One region of the Variovorax sp. efr-133-TYG-130 genome, then DNA from elsewhere that is predicted to be linked to it. Evidence: predicted binding sites of a transcription regulator. Region 1 holds the regulator's gene; each other region holds the start of a gene.
The links. Region 1 encodes sigma-54, which starts transcription at its own class of promoters, with help from an activator protein. Its sites were predicted from a motif close to TGGCANGNAANCTGCTTT; they were not measured.
Positions count from the first base shown of each region.

Region 1 (4,138 bases):
AGCAGAAGCGCAACGCCCCCGACGAGTGGATCGAGGGCGAGTCCGAAGTCATCGAGTACGACAGCCGTGCCGACAACGTCAAGTTCATCCGCAACGCGGAAATGCGCCGCCTGCTCGGTTCCACGCCGAACGACGTGAGCACCGGCGCCCTGATCGTCTACGACCAGAGCAACGACACCTACACGGTCAACGGTTCCACCGTGCCGCCGAACACCGCGGTCAACGCGTCGTCCCCGAGCGGCCGCGTCAAGACCATCCTGACACCCAAGGCCGCCACGGCGCCCGCGCCCGGCGCACCGGCCGGAGCCAAGCCGGCAGCGTCCACGCCCGCGCCCGGCACGGGCCTGCGCTCGACCACCACGCTCGGTGGCGATGGAGAAACCCGCAAGTGATCGAAACCGCTGGAACCCAGGAAGCCAACGGCGCACCGGGCAGCCGCCTGGTGGCGCGCGGCCTGAAGAAGAGCTACGGCAGCCGCACGGTCGTGAAGGACGTCTCGCTCGACGTGCAGAAGGGTGAAGTCGTCGGGCTGCTCGGCCCCAACGGCGCCGGCAAGACCACCTCGTTCTACATGATCGTCGGGCTGGTGCGCGCCGACGCGGGCGACATCACCATCGACGGCGAGCCCATCGCCCACATGCCCATCCACCGCCGCGCGCGCATGGGCCTGAGCTACCTGCCGCAGGAAGCCTCGATCTTCCGCAAGCTCACGGTGGAGGAAAACGTGCGCGCCGTGCTCGAACTGCAGCACGAGCCCGACGCGAGCGGCAAGCTCGCGCCGCTGTCCAAGCAGCACATTGAAGAGCGCCTGTCCGAACTGCTGGCCGACCTGCGCGTCGACCACCTGCGCGATTCGCCGGCGCTGGCGCTGTCGGGCGGCGAGCGACGCCGCGTCGAGATCGCACGCGCCCTGGCCACCCAGCCGCGCTTCATCCTGCTGGACGAGCCCTTCGCCGGCATCGACCCGATCGCCGTCATCGAAATCCAGCGGATCATCAGCTTCCTGAAGGAGCGCGGCATCGGCGTGCTCATCACCGACCACAACGTGCGCGAAACGCTGGGCATCTGCGATCACGCGTTCATCATCAGCGACGGGCATGTGCTGGCACAAGGTACGCCCTCGGAGATCGTCGACAACGCCGAGGTACGCAGGGTGTACCTGGGCGAACACTTCCGCATGTAAGGAAGGGTCGGGTTCTCCACATGAAGCAAGGGCTGTCCCTTCGCGTCTCGCAGCACTTGGCGTTGACGCCCCAACTGCAGCAGTCGATCAGGCTGCTCCAACTCTCCACGCTCGAACTGAGCCAGGAAGTGGAGCAGATGCTCGACGAGAACCCCTTCCTCGAGCGCACCGCGGAAGAAGCGGCGCGCGAGGAGTTCGGGCTCGACACCGCCGACGCGCCCGCGGCGCGCGATGACGGCAGTGACGGCGGCGACGGCGAGAGCGACTTCACCCCGCCGCCTGCCAGCACCTCCACCGCCTCGACCGAGACCGCCACCACCACCACGGCCGACTCCGACGGCCCCGCCGCCGAGATCGCCGAGCGCGAGCCCGACTGGGAAGGCGACGGCACCGTCGACATGGCGCCCGACGACAGCGAGTGGGGCAGCGACGCTCCCGCGCGCCAGAACAACCTGGGCGACGACGAACGCGCCGACGCCACCGAACTCGCGCGCAGCCAGGAATCGCTGCAGTCGTTCCTGCACCGCCAGGCGCTGAGCCTGCGCCTGAGCGAGAACGACAGCGCCGCGCTGCGTTTCCTGATCGAGTCGCTCAACGACGACGGCTACCTCGAAGACTCCCTGCCCGCGCTGGCCTCGGGCCTGGCCGGCGACGACAACGACCAGTTCGACGACCTGGTGCACCACTTCCAGGTGGCGCTCGGCCTGCTGCAGAGCCTGGAGCCGGTGGGCGTTGGCGCGCGCGACCTCGGCGAATGCCTGAGCATCCAGCTGCGCGCGCTGGCTGCCGAGGACGACGACGAGGACGAAGAGCAGGCACAGGTCTACAAGACCGCGATCGCCATCTGCAAGCAGCCGATGGAGCTGCTCGCGCGGCGCGACTTCAAGCGCCTGGCCACGCTCACCCGCAGCAGCGAAGAGCTGGTGCGCTCGGCGCTGCAGGTCATTGCGCGGCTGGAGCCCAAGCCGGGGCGCCGTTTCGTCGACGTCGAGCGCAACATCGTCATTCCCGACGTGATCGTCACCAAGACCGGACGCGGCACCAACGTCAAGTTCCGCGTCATGCTGAATCCCGAGGTCATGCCGCGCCTGCGCGTGCACGACATCTATGCCGGTGCGCTCAAGTCGCACAAGGGCGAGGGCAGCCAGGCGCTTTCGCAGCGGCTGCAGGAGGCGCGCTGGTTCATCAAGAACATCCAGCAGCGCTTCGACACCATCCTGCGCGTGAGCAACGCCATCGTCGAGCGCCAGAAGAGCTACTTCGTGCACGGCGAGCTGGCCATGCGCCCGCTGGTGCTGCGCGAAATTGCGGACGAACTGGGCCTGCACGAATCCACCATCTCGCGCGTGACCACCGCCAAGTACATGGCCACGCCGTTCGGCACGGTCGAGCTGAAGTATTTCTTCGGCTCGGCGCTGGGCACCGAGACCGGCGGCAACGCGTCGAGCACGGCGGTGCGCGCGCTGATCAAGCAGTTCGTGAGCTCCGAGAGCATCAAGAAGCCGCTGTCGGACAGCCAGATCTCCGAGATGCTGAAGGAGCAGGGCATCGAGTGCGCGCGCCGCACCGTGGCCAAGTACCGCGAGGCCTTGCGCATTGCGCCCGCCAATCTGCGCAAGGCCCTGTAGAAAGCCTTCGATGAGCCGTCTCCCGATGTCGCGCTGGGGCCATTGGGTGATCGCTTTGCTGGCCGTGCTGCTGTTCAGCGGCTGCGCCACCCTGCCCGACGAGGCGCCGCGCCCGCCCACCAAGGCCATGGCCGTGTCGGCCGACACCGCGCTCGGCAAGCTCGCGATGGCGGCCCAGCCCGACCCCGACCTGAGCGGCTTTCGCCTGATGCCCGGCGGCGACTTCGCCTTCGCCACCCGCATAGAGCTCGCGCGCCGCGCCCAGCGCACGCTGGACGTGCAGTACTACCAGATCGAGAACGACGAGACCGGCCGCTACCTGCTGCGCACCCTGCGCGACGCCGCCCTGCGCGGCGTGCGCGTGCGGGTGCTCATGGACGACCTCTACACCTCCGGCGAAGACGAACTGCTGCTCGGCTTTGCCGCTACGCCGAATGTGGAGCTGCGGCTGTTCAACCCGTTCCCGGCCGGGCGCAGCAGCCTGGTCAGGCGCTTCGCGGCTTCGCTGTTCGACTTCAGCCGCGTGAACCGCCGCATGCACAACAAGCTGTTCATCGCCGACGGCGCGATGGCGGTGGCGGGCGGGCGCAACATCGGCAACCAGTACTTCACGCGCACGGCGGGCGAGAACTTTCTAGACCTCGACACCTTCGTGACCGGCGCGCTCATTCCCCGGCTCGGCAGCCTGTTCGACCAATACTGGAACAGCACTTATGTGCGCCCCGTGCAGTCGGTGGTGGCGAGCAACCTTTCGCGCGAGGAACTGCAGCGCCGCTTCGACGCCGCCACCGGCGCCGACACCACCCCGCCGCCGCCGCCGCCCGCGCCCAACGACCTGCTGGGCTACAGCCCGATCGCCGACGACCTGAACGCCGGCAGGCTGGGCCTGATCTGGACCCTGGCCGAGGCCTATGCCGACTCGCCCGACCGCGTGATCGGCAAGACCGCGTCGTACGGCGGCGTGCCGCTGCTAGACGTCGACAGCGTGCGCTACAACGTGGTCGAGCAGATGCGCCGCGCGCGCGCCGAGGTCACCATCGTCTCGCCCTACCTGATACCGGGCGCCACGGGGCTCGAGGTGATGCGCGAGATCCGCGGGCGCGGCGTGAAGATCAGCGTGGTCACCAATTCGCTGGCAGCCACCGACGAGCCGCTGGTGCACACCGCCTACCGCCGCTACCGGCCCGACATGCTCAAGCTCGGCGCCGACCTGTACGAGCTGAGCTCCACGCGCACCCGGCGCAGCGTGCGGCTGGGGCTTTTCGGCACCACGGTCGGGCGGCTGCATGCGAAGTCGGCGGTGATCGACCGGCGCACGCTGTTCGTG
Region 1 is NZ_JARVTD010000007.1:34,953-39,090, reverse strand. It holds gene lptA (lipopolysaccharide transport periplasmic protein LptA) at 1-392, shown strand, start outside; gene lptB (LPS export ABC transporter ATP-binding protein) at 389-1,183, shown strand; gene QRN67_RS08700 (RNA polymerase factor sigma-54) at 1,204-2,811, shown strand; gene QRN67_RS08695 (phospholipase D family protein) at 2,822-4,138, shown strand, end outside.

Region 2 (4,138 bases), on a different contig from region 1:
CGCCAGTAGCGCCCATGGCGCTCGCGCTCGCAGGCGACATCGTCAGGCTGCGTGCTGCGCCAGTGGGCGGCACCGCAGCGGGGGCTGTCGACCAGCCGTACCCCGTGGGCCGCGTACCGCGCCGCCACCTCGGGCGCCGGGTGGCCGAAGCGGTTGCGATAGCCCGCCTGGACCAGTGCAATGCGCGGCTGCACGGCGTCGAGGAAGGTTTCGCTCGACGAGGTCTTGCTGCCATGGTGCGGCACCAGCAGCACGTCGGCGCGCAACTCCGGCGCGCGCGCGACCAGCGCGGCCTCCTGCATGCGCTCGACATCGCCCACCAGCAGCGCGGCGGCACGGCCGTTGCCGATGCGCAGCACGCACGACACGGCATTGGGCTTGGCGGTGAAGGCCTGGTAGTCGTCCGCCGCGGGGTGCAGCACCTCGAAATCCACGCCGTCCCATGTCCAGCGCTGGCCGGCCTCGCAGCGCCGCGCCGGACGCAGGGCCTGCAGCGGATGCGTGGCTTCGATCGAACTGCGCAAGTCCGCTTGCGGCTGCATCGCGAGCACGGCCTGCGCTCCGCCCGTGTGGTCGGTGTCGCGATGGCTCAGCACCAGCATGTCGAGGCGCTCGACATAGGCGCGCAGCAGCGGCACGAGCACGCGGTGGCCGGCATCGCTTTCGAGGCTGTAGCGCGGACCGGTGTCGTATAGCAGGCTGTGCGTGGCGGTGCGAACCAGCACCGCGTTGCCCTGCCCGATGTCGGCGGCCAGCAACTCGAACTCTCCCGCCGCGGGACGCGGCGCCTGCCACAGCAAAACCGGCAGCAGGAACGGCAGGCCGAGCACGCGCAGCGACCACGGCAGGCGCATCGTGAGCAACACGCCGCCAGCCACGCCGCAAGCCGCCATCCACAGCGGCGGCGCGGCCATCGACAGCGTGGCGAGCGGCAAGCCGGCGCACCATTGCAGCAGCACCGAAAGCGCATGCACCGCCCACGCGGCCGCGTCCCACAGCGGCGCGATGGCCACGCCCAGCATCGCCAGCGGCGTGACGACCAGCGTGACCCACGGGATCGCGACCGCATTGGCCAGCAACCCGACCAGCGACACCTGCTGGAACAGCAGCAGGCTCAGCGGCGCGAGCGCCAGCGTGATGACCCATTGCTCGCGAAAGAAACCCAGCAGCCGTGCCGAAGCCCGCGCGCGCGGCTCGCCGGGCACCGACGCATCGGTGGCGAACAGCACGCCCACCGCCACGAAGCTGAGCCAGAAGCCGGCCTGCATCAGCGCCCATGGGTCGAGCGCCACCACCACCGCCGCGGTCAGCAGCCACACATGCGGCCAAGGCCAGCGCCGCCCGGTGAGCCGCAGCGTGGCGACTGTCGCGAGCATCCACACCGTTCGCTGCGACGGCACGCCCCAGCCGCTGAAGAGCGCATAGAGCCCCGCCAGCAACACGCCGCCGACCAGCGCGGCCTGTTGCGCGGGCAGGCCCAGCATCAGGCGCGGGCAGCGCCGCCACAGCCAGCCAACGGCATGGGCCGCCAGCCACGCAAACATCGTGACGTGGAGGCCCGAGATCGACATGAGATGCGCCACGCCGGTGGCACGGAACACATCCCAGCCCGCGCGGTCGATGGCCTGCTGGTCGCCCGTGACCAGCGCCGCGATCACGCCGGCCCGCGCGCGGTCGGGCACGCGCTCGAAGATCGCGTCGCGCACGGCTTCGCGCGCATGCTCGACCGGATGCCGCCAGGTGACGGCGATGCGCTTCGGCGCGGCATCTCGCGCACCGGTGCGCACATAGCCATTGGCCTGGATGCCCTGCTCCCAGGCCCACAGCTCCCCGTCGAAGCCGAAGGGATTGACGTTGCCGTGCGGCGCCTTGAGGCGCACGGCAAGGCGCCATCGCTCGCCGGCGTGCACGGAAGCGACCGGGCTCGCGGACGCGGCCTTATCCCCGGAAGAGCGCCCCCACAGCCCCGTGTTCTCCGCATACCAGCCGAGGGAGACGTGGCCCGGAACCGCCAATGGCTCGCCGACGGACGCATCGGCCCAGCGCGCGGACTCCACATCGAGCCGAAACCGCGTCCCGGCTTCGTTGCGTTGCGGCATCTCCGCGATCACGCCCGTGACCACGAGGTCGCGCCCTTCCAGCGCCGGTGCCAGCGCGCCGCCCGCGTAGACCACCGCGCGCCAGCCCGCCAGCCCCGCCCCGGCCATGGCTCCGCAAAGCAGTGCGAGCACCATGGCCGGCACGCGCCGCTCGATGAAAAAAAAAGGCCGGCGCCATCGCCCGAGACCCGCCACGGCCGCCAGCAGCAAGACGGCATAGACCCATGCGGGCCAGAGCGACGGCTGCTGCAATTGCAGGGCCGCGCCCAGCAGCGATCCGCCCAATGCGGCGAAGCCTCGCGACCCGCCCACGGCATTGCCCGACGCGTGAAATCGCGTCATGAAAGAACGTCCGGACACATGATGCAAACCCTCCCCGACTCACGCTCAGTGGCGCGTTAATTGCTAAGCATCTCGGCTAGTATGCGTCTCACCAGAGACATCTTTCCGATGCAATCTGCCAGTACTGCACACAAAAACGCATGTCTATCCACGCCGCTCTACACCACGTCACCCATTACAAATACGACCGCCTGGTGCAGTTGGGCCCTCAGGTCGTGCGCTTGCGTCCCGCGCCGCATTGCCGCAGCAACGTCATCTCGTATTCGCTGCGGGTCGAACCCGCGGAGCACTTCGTCAACTGGATGCAGGACCCGTTCGCCAACTACCAGGCGCGGCTCGTGTTTCCCGAGAAGACACGCGAGTTCAAGGTCACTGTCGACCTCGTGGTCGAAATGGCGGTCTACAACCCCTTCGACTTCTTCCTTGAGCCGCAGGCGGAGAACTTCCCCTTCAAGTACACGGCCTCGCAGGCCGAGGAACTCGCGCCCTACCTCGTGGCCGACCCGGTCACGCCGCTGCTGGAGGCCTACCTCGACAAGGTCGAGCGCAAGGAACAGCGCACAATCGACTTCCTGGTCGGCATCAACCAGCAGGTGCAGAAAGACGTCAACTACCTGATCCGCATGGAGCCCGGCGTGCAGACGCCGGAAGAAACGCTGGCCAACGGCAGCGGCTCCTGCCGCGACTCGGGCTGGCTGCTGGTTCAGCTGCTGCGCCACTGCGGACTGGCCGCGCGTTTCGTCTCGGGCTACCTGATCCAGCTCACCCCCGACGTGAAGGCGCTCGACGGCCCGAGCGGCACCACGGTCGACTTCACCGACCTGCACGCCTGGTGCGAGGTGTTCCTGCCGGGCGCTGGCTGGATCGGCCTCGACGCCACTTCGGGCCTCTTGGCCGGCGAAGGCCACATTCCGCTGGCCTGCACGCCCACGCCATCGAGCGCCGCGCCCATCGAGGGCGGCGTGGACGAATCCGAGGTCGAGTTCGGTCACGAGATGAAGGTCACGCGCATCTACGAATCGCCGCGCGTCACCAAGCCCTACACCGAAGAGCAATGGGCCGAGGTGCTGACCCTCGGCGACGCGGTCGATGCGCGCCTGAAGGCCGGCGACGTGCGCCTCACCATGGGCGGCGAGCCGACCTACGTGGCCACCAGCGACCGCGACGCGCCCGAGTGGAATACCGACGCCCTCGGCCCCACCAAGCGCGGCTACGCCACCGAGCTCGTGCACAAGCTGCGCGCCGAGTACGGCAAGGGCGGCTTCCTGCACTTCGGCCAGGGCAAGTGGTATCCGGGCGAGCAGCTGCCACGCTGGGCGCTGTCGATCTTCTGGCGCGCCGACGGCCAGACGCTGTGGCACGACCCCGAGCTGTTCGCCGACGAACGCTTTCCCACCCACTACACCAGCGAAGACGCACGCCGCTTCACCACCGTGCTGGCGCACAAGCTCGGCCTGACCGAGCGCTACATCCAGCCCGGCTACGAAGACATCTACTACTACCTCTGGCGCGAACGCCGCCTGCCGGTGAATGTCGACCCCTTCGACTCGAAGCTCGACGACGAACTCGAACGCGTTCGCCTGCGCCGCGTGTTCACGCAGAAGCTCGACGCGGTGATCGGCTACATGCTGCCCATCGAGCCCGGCAATGCGAACAGCGACGCTCCCGCGCTGGCGGGCCCGGCCTGGAAGACCGGC
Region 2 is NZ_JARVTD010000001.1:82,229-86,366, reverse strand. It holds gene QRN67_RS00425 (DNA internalization-related competence protein ComEC/Rec2) at 1-2,441, opposite strand, end outside; gene QRN67_RS00420 (transglutaminase family protein) at 2,582-4,138, shown strand, end outside.
Region 2: the regulator sigma-54 is predicted to act here: its motif matches at 2,491-2,508, upstream of QRN67_RS00420 (transglutaminase family protein).

Region 3 (4,138 bases), 240 kb from region 1:
GGCGAGAAAGCTGCCGACCTGCGCCAGGGGCACGGCCCACACTTCGAGCGCGATGGCGGCGCCGCCCGCATCGCCTTCGGCCACGCGCTGCAGGCCGGGCTTGGGCGGCACGGTGCCCGGCAGCGCGTAGAGGCGGTAGAAGGGCGAGGTCGTCGTGGCACGCAGCAGCGTGGCTCCACGTTCAGCGAGCTGGCTGTTGAGCGGCATGCCCGAGAGATGCGCGCCGACCACGGCGATGGACAGGGTGTCCGCGCCTGGCGCGGCAAGGCCGGGAATGGCGCGCGGCGCGGGCAGCGGCTCGCCGGTCGCGCCTTGCGCGAGCCCGGTGGCGTGGTGGTAGCGCTGGCCCAGGTCGGCCAGCGCGAGGTCGCTGCCGCAGGGGCCGATCAGCGTGATGCCGAAGGGCAGGCCGTCCGCGCGCAGGCTGCTGGGCACGGAGAGCGCGGCGTAGTCGAGCAGGTTGACGAAGTTGGTGTACGCGCCGAGGTTGCGGTTGAGCGCCACCGGGTCGGCGCGCATCTGCTCGCGGGTGTAGTGCGTGGGCGCGGTGGGCACGAGCAGCACGTCGATGTCGCGCCACATCGGCTCGACCTGCTGCGCGATGGCGCGCAGCCGTGCCTGGGCCTCGAACACGTCGGCGGCGCCGTAGTTGCGCCCGCTCGCGAGGATGCCGCGCACGGGCTCGATCACCTCGTCGCCGTGCGCATCGAAGAACTCGCGCACCGCGGCGTAGCGCTCGGCGACCAGCGCGCTTTCATAGAGCAGCGCGGCGGCCTCGGCGAGCGGGGCATAGGAAATGGTGACGGGCGAGCCGCCCATGGCCAGCAGCCGCGCGGTCGCCTCGTTGAACGCCCGTTCGGCGGCGGTGTCGCCGAAGAAGCTCAGCCTGTCGGGCACGCCGAAGCGGAAATGCGCGGGCAGCGGCTTGCGGCTCAGGGGAATGTCGCGGGAGTAAGGGTCGCGCGCGTCGTGGCCCGCGGCTGCCAGCAGCACGTCGACCGCCGTGGCGACGGTGCGCGCGAAAACGGAGACGCAGTCGGCGCTCTGCGCCGCGGGGACCACGCCGAAGGTGCTCAGCAGGCCGCGCGAAGGCTTGAGGCCGACGATGTTGTTGAGCCCGGCCGGCACGCGGCCCGAGCCCGCGGTGTCGGTGCCCAGCGCGAAGTCGACCTCGCCGGTTGCCACCACATAGGCCGAACCCGAGCTGGAGCCGCCCGAAACGTAACGCGCGTCGAAGGCGTTGGGCACCTCGCCGTACGGCGAGCGCGTGCCGTTCAGGCCGCAGGCGAACTGGTCGAGGTTGGTCTTGCCGGCCAGCGATGCACCGGCTTCGAGCAGGCGCTGCACCACGGCCGCGTGGACCGTGGGGAGCCGGTCGAAGGCCGGGCAGGCGGCCGTGGTGGGCACGGCGGCCACGTCGATGTTGTCCTTGACCGCGAAGCGCAGTCCGGCGAGCGGCAGGGCGAAGTCCAGGGCCTTGCCGGCCGCCGCATCCACCACGGGCGCGGCGAATTTCGCGATCCAGGCGGCGTCGGGCGACCCGCTTTCCCGGTTTTCTTCATGCACCATCATTAGGCATCCAAACATGTGTACAAGTTGAGATGCAAACGGCGTGCCAGCGGCTGCCGAGGTCGCGCAGCCCGCTCGATAGGTATCAGCCGTTGGATGTCATGTCGTGAAACACCGCGGAACCGGCTTCGCCGGGCCGCAGGTGTTGCCCCCTGCAAGGGGGTTGGCGCAGCGACACGAAGTGCGCGAAGCCTGGGGGTGAGCTATTTCCTTGCGTCGCGGTAGAGCTTCTCGACCTTCGGCAGGCTGGCTTCCAGCTTCGTGATGCGGTCCGGCCCGCTCGGGTGCGTGGAAAGGAAGTTCAGGCTTCCCTGGTTCTTCGACGCCGCGGCCATCTTCTGCCACAGCGACACCGAAGCCTTCGGGTCGTAGCCTGCACGCGCCGCGAGTTCCAGCCCCACGAGGTCGGCCTCGGTCTCGTCGCTGCGGCTGAACTTGAGGGTGATGAGCTGCGTGCCCGCGCGCGCCGCCAGGTCGCCCACCTGGCCCCAGCCGAGCATCTGCGCACCCAGCGAGAGCACCGCGCCGGTGCCCGCGCTCTTGGCCATGCGGGCGCGCGCGTGTTCGCGCAGCGCGTGGGCCATTTCGTGGCCCATGACCATCGCGACCTCGTCATCCGTGAGCTTGAGCTGGTCGAGGATGCCGGTGAAGAAGGCGATCTTGCCGCCGGGCATGCAGAAGGCATTGATCTGCTTGCTGCCGATCAGGTTGACCTCCCACTTCCAGCTGCGGGCGCGCGAGTTCCACGGCGTGGCAAACGGAATCAGGCGGGTCGCGATGGCGCGCAGGCGCTGCAGCTGCGGGTTGTTGTCGCCGGCGAGCGCGCCCTTGGCGCGGGCCTGTTCGAGCAGCTGGCCGTATTGCTGCACCCCGGCCGCCTCGATCTTGTCGGCGGGCACGAGGTTGCGCGCCACCGATGCCTTGCCCACGTCGACCTGCGCCAGCGCCGGGCCGCCCAGCGCCGCGCCGGCGGCGGCCAGCAGGAAGGCGCGCCGGGGATTCCAGGGCGACGCCGCGGAAGGAAGGGCGGAGACGGCGGCGGTGCCGGAGGAAGAGCGCTCGCATCGTATGCACATAGGGGCCGGATCATAGGAACAAATGAAGACAAAGGGGCCGCCCGAGGGCCCGCGCCGCTCATGGACAATCCGGGCACATGTCCGCCTCGCCTGCCGAAACCCCCACCCCCCCTTCCCCGCCCTGGCGCGACGCCCTCAAGGTCTACCTGGAGCCCGCCACGCTGCGCATGCTGGCGCTCGGCTTCTCGGCCGGGCTGCCGCTGCTGCTGGTGCTGGGCACGCTGAGCTTTCGCCTGCGCGAGGCCGGCATCGACCGCACCACCATCGGCTACCTGAGCTGGGTCGGGCTGGCCTACGGCTTCAAGTGGGTCTGGGCGCCGCTGGTCGACCGGCTGCCGCTGCCGCCGCTGACCACGCTGCTGGGGCGCCGGCGCGGCTGGCTGCTGCTGGCGCAGGGGCTGGTCATCACGGGGCTGGTGGGCATGGCCATGAACGACCCGCGCCTGGGCCTGACGCCGCTGATCTGGTGCGCGCTGCTGGTGGCCTTCGGCTCGGCCACGCAGGACATCGCGCTCGACGCCTTCCGCATCGAATCGGCCGAGCCGCGCAAGCAGGCCGCGATGGCCGCCGCCTACCAGACGGGCTACCGCCTGGCGATGATCTGGGCCGGTGCCGGGGTGCTGTGGGTCGCGGCCTGGGCCGAGGTGGCGCCCGCGGTGGCCGCCACCGGCGCGGCCGCCTACCAGGACGGCGCCTGGAAGACCGCCTACCTGGTGATGGCGGCTTCGATGGCGATCGGCGTGTTCACGGTGCTGCTGTCGCCCGAGCCGGTGCCGCGCCTGCTGCCCAAGGCCCGCAACGCGGCCGAGTGGCTGCGCAGCGCGCTGATCGAGCCCTTTGCCGATTTCATCGGCCGCTACAAATGGCACGCGGTGCTGATCCTTTCGCTGATCGCCGTCTACCGCATCAGCGACGTGGTGATGGGCATCATGGCCAACCCGTTCTACGTGGACATGGGCTTCACCAAGGACGAGGTGGCCACGGTCAGCAAGATCTACGGCGTGGTCATGACGCTGGTGGGCGCCTTCGTGGGCGGCGTGCTGTCGATGCGCCTGGGCGTGATGCGGGTGCTGATGATGGGCGCCGTGCTCAGCGCCGCGAGCAACCTGCTCTACGCCTGGCTGGCGACGCGCGGGCACGACACCACGGCGCTGATCGCGGTGGTGTCGGCCGACAACCTGGCCGGCGGCATCGCCTCGGCGGCCTTCATCGCCTATCTGTCGAGCCTCACCAACATCAGCTATTCGGCCACGCAATACGCGCTGTTCAGCTCCCTCATGCTGCTGCTGCCGAAATTCATCGCCGGCTATTCGGGTGCCTTCGTCGACGCCTACGGCTACAGCAACTTCTTCGTCGCCACCGCGCTGCTGGGCGTGCCGGTGCTGGTGCTGGTGGCGCTGGCCTCGCGGCTCACGATCATCACGAGCCCCACGGAGCGTCAATAGGGCCCGGGCCTTATAGGAATCCGCCGACGCGCCACGGCGCCTGCTACT
Region 3 is NZ_JARVTD010000007.1:278,248-282,385, forward strand. It holds gene atzF (allophanate hydrolase) at 1-1,572, opposite strand, end outside; gene QRN67_RS09820 (M48 family metallopeptidase) at 1,773-2,645, opposite strand; gene QRN67_RS09825 (AmpG family muropeptide MFS transporter) at 2,723-4,090, shown strand.
Region 3: the regulator sigma-54 is predicted to act here: its motif matches at 1,601-1,618, upstream of atzF (allophanate hydrolase).

Region 4 (4,138 bases), on a different contig from region 1:
CATCGTGGCGCAGCTCATCGGCGTGGCGCCGGGGCAGTTCATCGCGTTCGTGGCCTTCACCCAGCTCAGCGAGAGCCTGCAGCATGCCAACCTGCGGCTGAGCTTCGGCGCCATCGGCGAGCGGCTGTGGATCAGCCCGCGCTTTCACCGGTTGCACCACAGCATCGGGCTGGGCCATGAATCGAACGGCAGGAGCACGCTCGGCGGCCACAACTTCGGCGTGCTGCTGCCCTGGTGGGACATGATGTTCGGCACCGCCAACTTCGAGAACCGCTACGACCCCACCGGCATCCGCGACCAGGTGGAGCCCGGCACCGACGGGCGCGTGCGCGAGTACGGCCGGGGGTTCTGGGCCCAGCAGTGGCTCGGCCTGAAGCGAATGGTCGGACGCGCTTGAGGGTCACCGGCCCCTGACGGCGCCGCTCCAGGCGTTATCCTCGCTGCCTCATGCGCCTGCTCCTCGACTCCTTCTGGCGCGCGGTCGCCTATTGCATGCTGCCGCGCGTGATCGTGCTGTCGCTGCTGCCCCTGGGGTTGATGGTGGTGCTCGCCGCGGGCCTCGGCTATTTCTACTGGGAAGCCGCCGTGGCCTGGACGCGCGGCGCGCTCGATGCTTGGCCTTTGCTGGCCAGCTTCTGGGCCTGGATCGGCCGGCTTTTCTCGAGCGACGTGACGGCCATGCTGGCGCCGCTGGTGGTGGTGTTTGCCGCCACGCCGCTGATCGTGGTGGTTTCGCTGCTCGTCGTGGCCGGCTTCATGGCTCCCGCGCTCACCCGGCTGGTGGGCGAACGCCGCTTTCCCTCGCTGGAGCAGAAGAAGGGCGCCTCCTTCTTCGGCAGCGTGGCCCGCTCGTCGCCGTCACCATCCTGGCGCTGGTCGCCCTCGTGGTGTCGATGCCGCTGTGGCTCATTCCGCCGCTCGTGCTCATCCTGCCGCCGCTCATCTGGGGCTGGCTCACCTACCGCGTGATGAGCTTCGACGCACTGGCCGAGCACGCCAGCCCCGAGGAGCGTGCCACCCTGCTGCGCACGCACCGGCTGCCGCTGCTGTGCGTGGGCGTGCTGTGCGGCTACCTGGGCGCGGCGCCGAGCATCGTCTGGGCCTCGGGCCTGCTGTTCGCCGCCGCTTTCTTCGTGCTGGTGCCGATCGCCATCTGGATCTACACACTGGTCTTCGCCTTTTCGGCGCTCTGGTTCGCGCACTACTGCCTCGACGCGCTCGCGCAACTGCGTGCCCAGCGCGCGGTGGCCGCGGCGGCGCCGGGTGCCGAAGGCGCCCCGGCCCTCGCGGCCGCGGAAGCCAACAGGGCCGCTCTTTCTCAATGGGGTTCACCATGACACGCGCATTCGGTCTCATCGTCGTCGGCGACGAGATCCTCTCCGGCAAGCGGGCCGACAAGCACATGGCCAAGGTCATCGAGCTGCTCGCCGCACGCGGCCTGCAGCTCAGCTGGACCGAGTACGTGGGCGACGAGCCCGCGCGCATCACCGCCGCGCTGGAGCGGGCCTTTGCCTCCGGCGACATCGTCTTCTCGACCGGCGGCATCGGCGCCACGCCCGACGACCACACCCGCCAGTGCGCCGCCAAGGCCCTGGGCGTGCCGCTCGCGCTGCACCCCGAGGCCGAACTGCTGATTCGCGAGCGCATGCAGGACACCGCGCGCGAGCAGGGCGTGCCCTACGAGCCCGACCGCGCCGACAACGTGCACCGGCTCAACATGGGCGTGTTCCCGCAGGGCGCCACGCTCATCCTCAATCCGTACAACAAGATCCCCGGCTTCAGCGTCGGCGACGTGCATTTCGTGCCGGGCTTCCCGGTCATGGCCTGGCCGATGATCGAGTCCGTGCTCGACGCCCGCTACGCCGAGCTGTTCACCCGCAACGCGGTCGCCGAGAAGTCGGTGATCGTTTTCGGTGCCATGGAAGCCACCCTGACACCGCTGATGCAGGCCATCGAAGACACGCACGCCGGCGTCAAGGTGTTCAGCCTGCCCAGCGTCGACCACCCCCAGTACGGGCGGCACATCGAGCTGGGCGTCAAGGGCGACCCTGCCCGGCTCGATGCCGCCTATGCCCAGCTGATCGAAGGCCTGCACACCTTTGATGCCAAGCTGGGCCCTGAATTGGTGCGTTAATTCTTATTGCACCAATGTGGTGATATTTCTTGGTCATTTGTGGTTCGCTTTGGTGAACAAGGCCTCATCCAGAGAGGTGACAATGGCACAGAAACTGCATCCCTCGTCCCTGTATTCCTAACCACCATCCAACTCCAGGAGAAACTGATGGCAAAGACCGTCGCCGATGTACTCAAGCTCGTCAAGGAAAACGAGGTCAAGTTCGTCGACTTCCGCTTCACCGACACCCGCGGCAAAGAGCAGCACGTGACCGTGCCGGTCTCGGCTTTCGATGAAGACAAATTCACCTCGGGCCACGCATTCGACGGCTCGTCCATCGCCGGCTGGAAGGGTATCGAAGCCTCGGACATGCAGCTCATGCCCGACCCCAACACCGCCAACATCGACCCCTTCTTCGAAGAAACGACGCTGATCCTGACCTGCGACGTGATCGACCCCGCCGACGGCAAGGCCTACGAGCGCGATCCGCGTTCGCTCGCCAAGCGCGCAGAGGCGTACATGAAGGCCTCGGGCCTGGGCGACACCGCCTTCTTCGGTCCGGAACCCGAATTCTTCGTGTTCGACGGCGTCCGCTGGAAGAACGACATGTCGGGCTGCTTCGTGAAGATCGAATCCGAAGAAGCCTCGTGGAACACCGACAAGGAATACGAGCACGGCAACACCGGCCACCGTCCCGCGGTCAAGGGCGGCTACTTCCCGGTTCCCCCGGTCGACAGCTTCCAGGACATGCGCTCGGAAATGTGCCTGGTACTCGAATCGCTCGGCATCCCGGTCGAAGTGCATCACCATGAAGTGGCCAACGCCGGCCAGATGGAACTCGGCACCAAGTTCAGCACGCTCGTGCAGCGCGCCGACTGGGTCCAGCTGCAGAAGTACGTGATCCACAACGTGGCCCACGCCTACGGCAAGACCGCCACCTTCATGCCCAAGCCCATCGTCGGCGACAACGGCTCCGGCATGCACGTGCACCAGTCGGTCTGGAAGGACGGCAAGAACCTGTTCGCAGGCGACGGCTACGCAGGCCTGTCGGACTTCGCGCTGCACTACATCGGCGGCATCATCAAGCACGCCCGTGCCCTGAACGCCATCACGAACCCCGGCACCAACAGCTACAAGCGCCTGGTGCCCGGCTTCGAAGCCCCGGTGAAGCTGGCCTACTCGGCCAAGAACCGCTCGGCCTCGATCCGCATCCCGTTCGTGGCCAACCCGAAGGGCCGCCGCGTCGAAGCGCGCTTCCCCGATCCGCTGATGAACCCGTACCTGGGCTTCGCCGCGCTGCTGATGGCCGGCCTGGACGGCGTGGAAAACAAGATCCACCCGGGCGAAGCCGCCAGCAAGGACCTGTACCACCTGCCGCCGGAAGAAGACGCGCTGATCCCGACCGTCTGCCACAGCCTCGACCAGGCCCTGGAATACCTGGACAAGGACCGTGCGTTCCTGACCAAGGGCGGCGTGTTCACCGACGCGTACATCGACGCGTACATCGAACTGAAGATGCAGGAAGTCACGCGCTTCCGCATGGCGACGCACCCCGTCGAGTTCGACATGTACTACTCGCTCTGATCGACGAGCAAACAGCCTTCACAGGCATGTAAGTCAAAAGGACGGCCTCGGCCGTCCTTTTTCCTTGGGGCGGAACATCGGGGCTCCGGGTGCGTCGAATTGCATGAAAATGCGCCTTTGTCGCGCCTCCATCGATACACATGAAGACAGCTTCTCTCTTTTTCCTGGCCGGTTCACTCCTGATCGCGTTGCCGGCGGTTGCGCAGGAACGCGTCTGGCGCTGCGGCAACGAATACACGAACAACGCGACCGTGGCCCAGCAAAAGGGCTGCAAGGTCCTCGAAGGCGGCAACGTCACGGTGGTGCAGGGGACCCGGGCTTCGGGTGGCGGATCGGCATCGTCGTCCTCGGGTACTGCTTCCACGGCGGCGCGCGCGCCGGCCGGCAGCCCGCGCGTCGAAGGCGTCGACCAGCGCGCCCGCGATGGCGAGGCCCGCTCCG
Region 4 is NZ_JARVTD010000037.1:177,897-182,034, forward strand. It holds gene QRN67_RS29280 (sterol desaturase family protein) at 1-397, shown strand, start outside; partial or broken gene QRN67_RS29285 (EI24 domain-containing protein) at 448-1,337, shown strand; gene QRN67_RS29290 (competence/damage-inducible protein A) at 1,334-2,134, shown strand; gene glnA (type I glutamate--ammonia ligase) at 2,282-3,697, shown strand; gene QRN67_RS29300 (hypothetical protein) at 3,838-4,138, shown strand, end outside.
Region 4: the regulator sigma-54 is predicted to act here: its motif matches at 2,218-2,235, upstream of glnA (type I glutamate--ammonia ligase).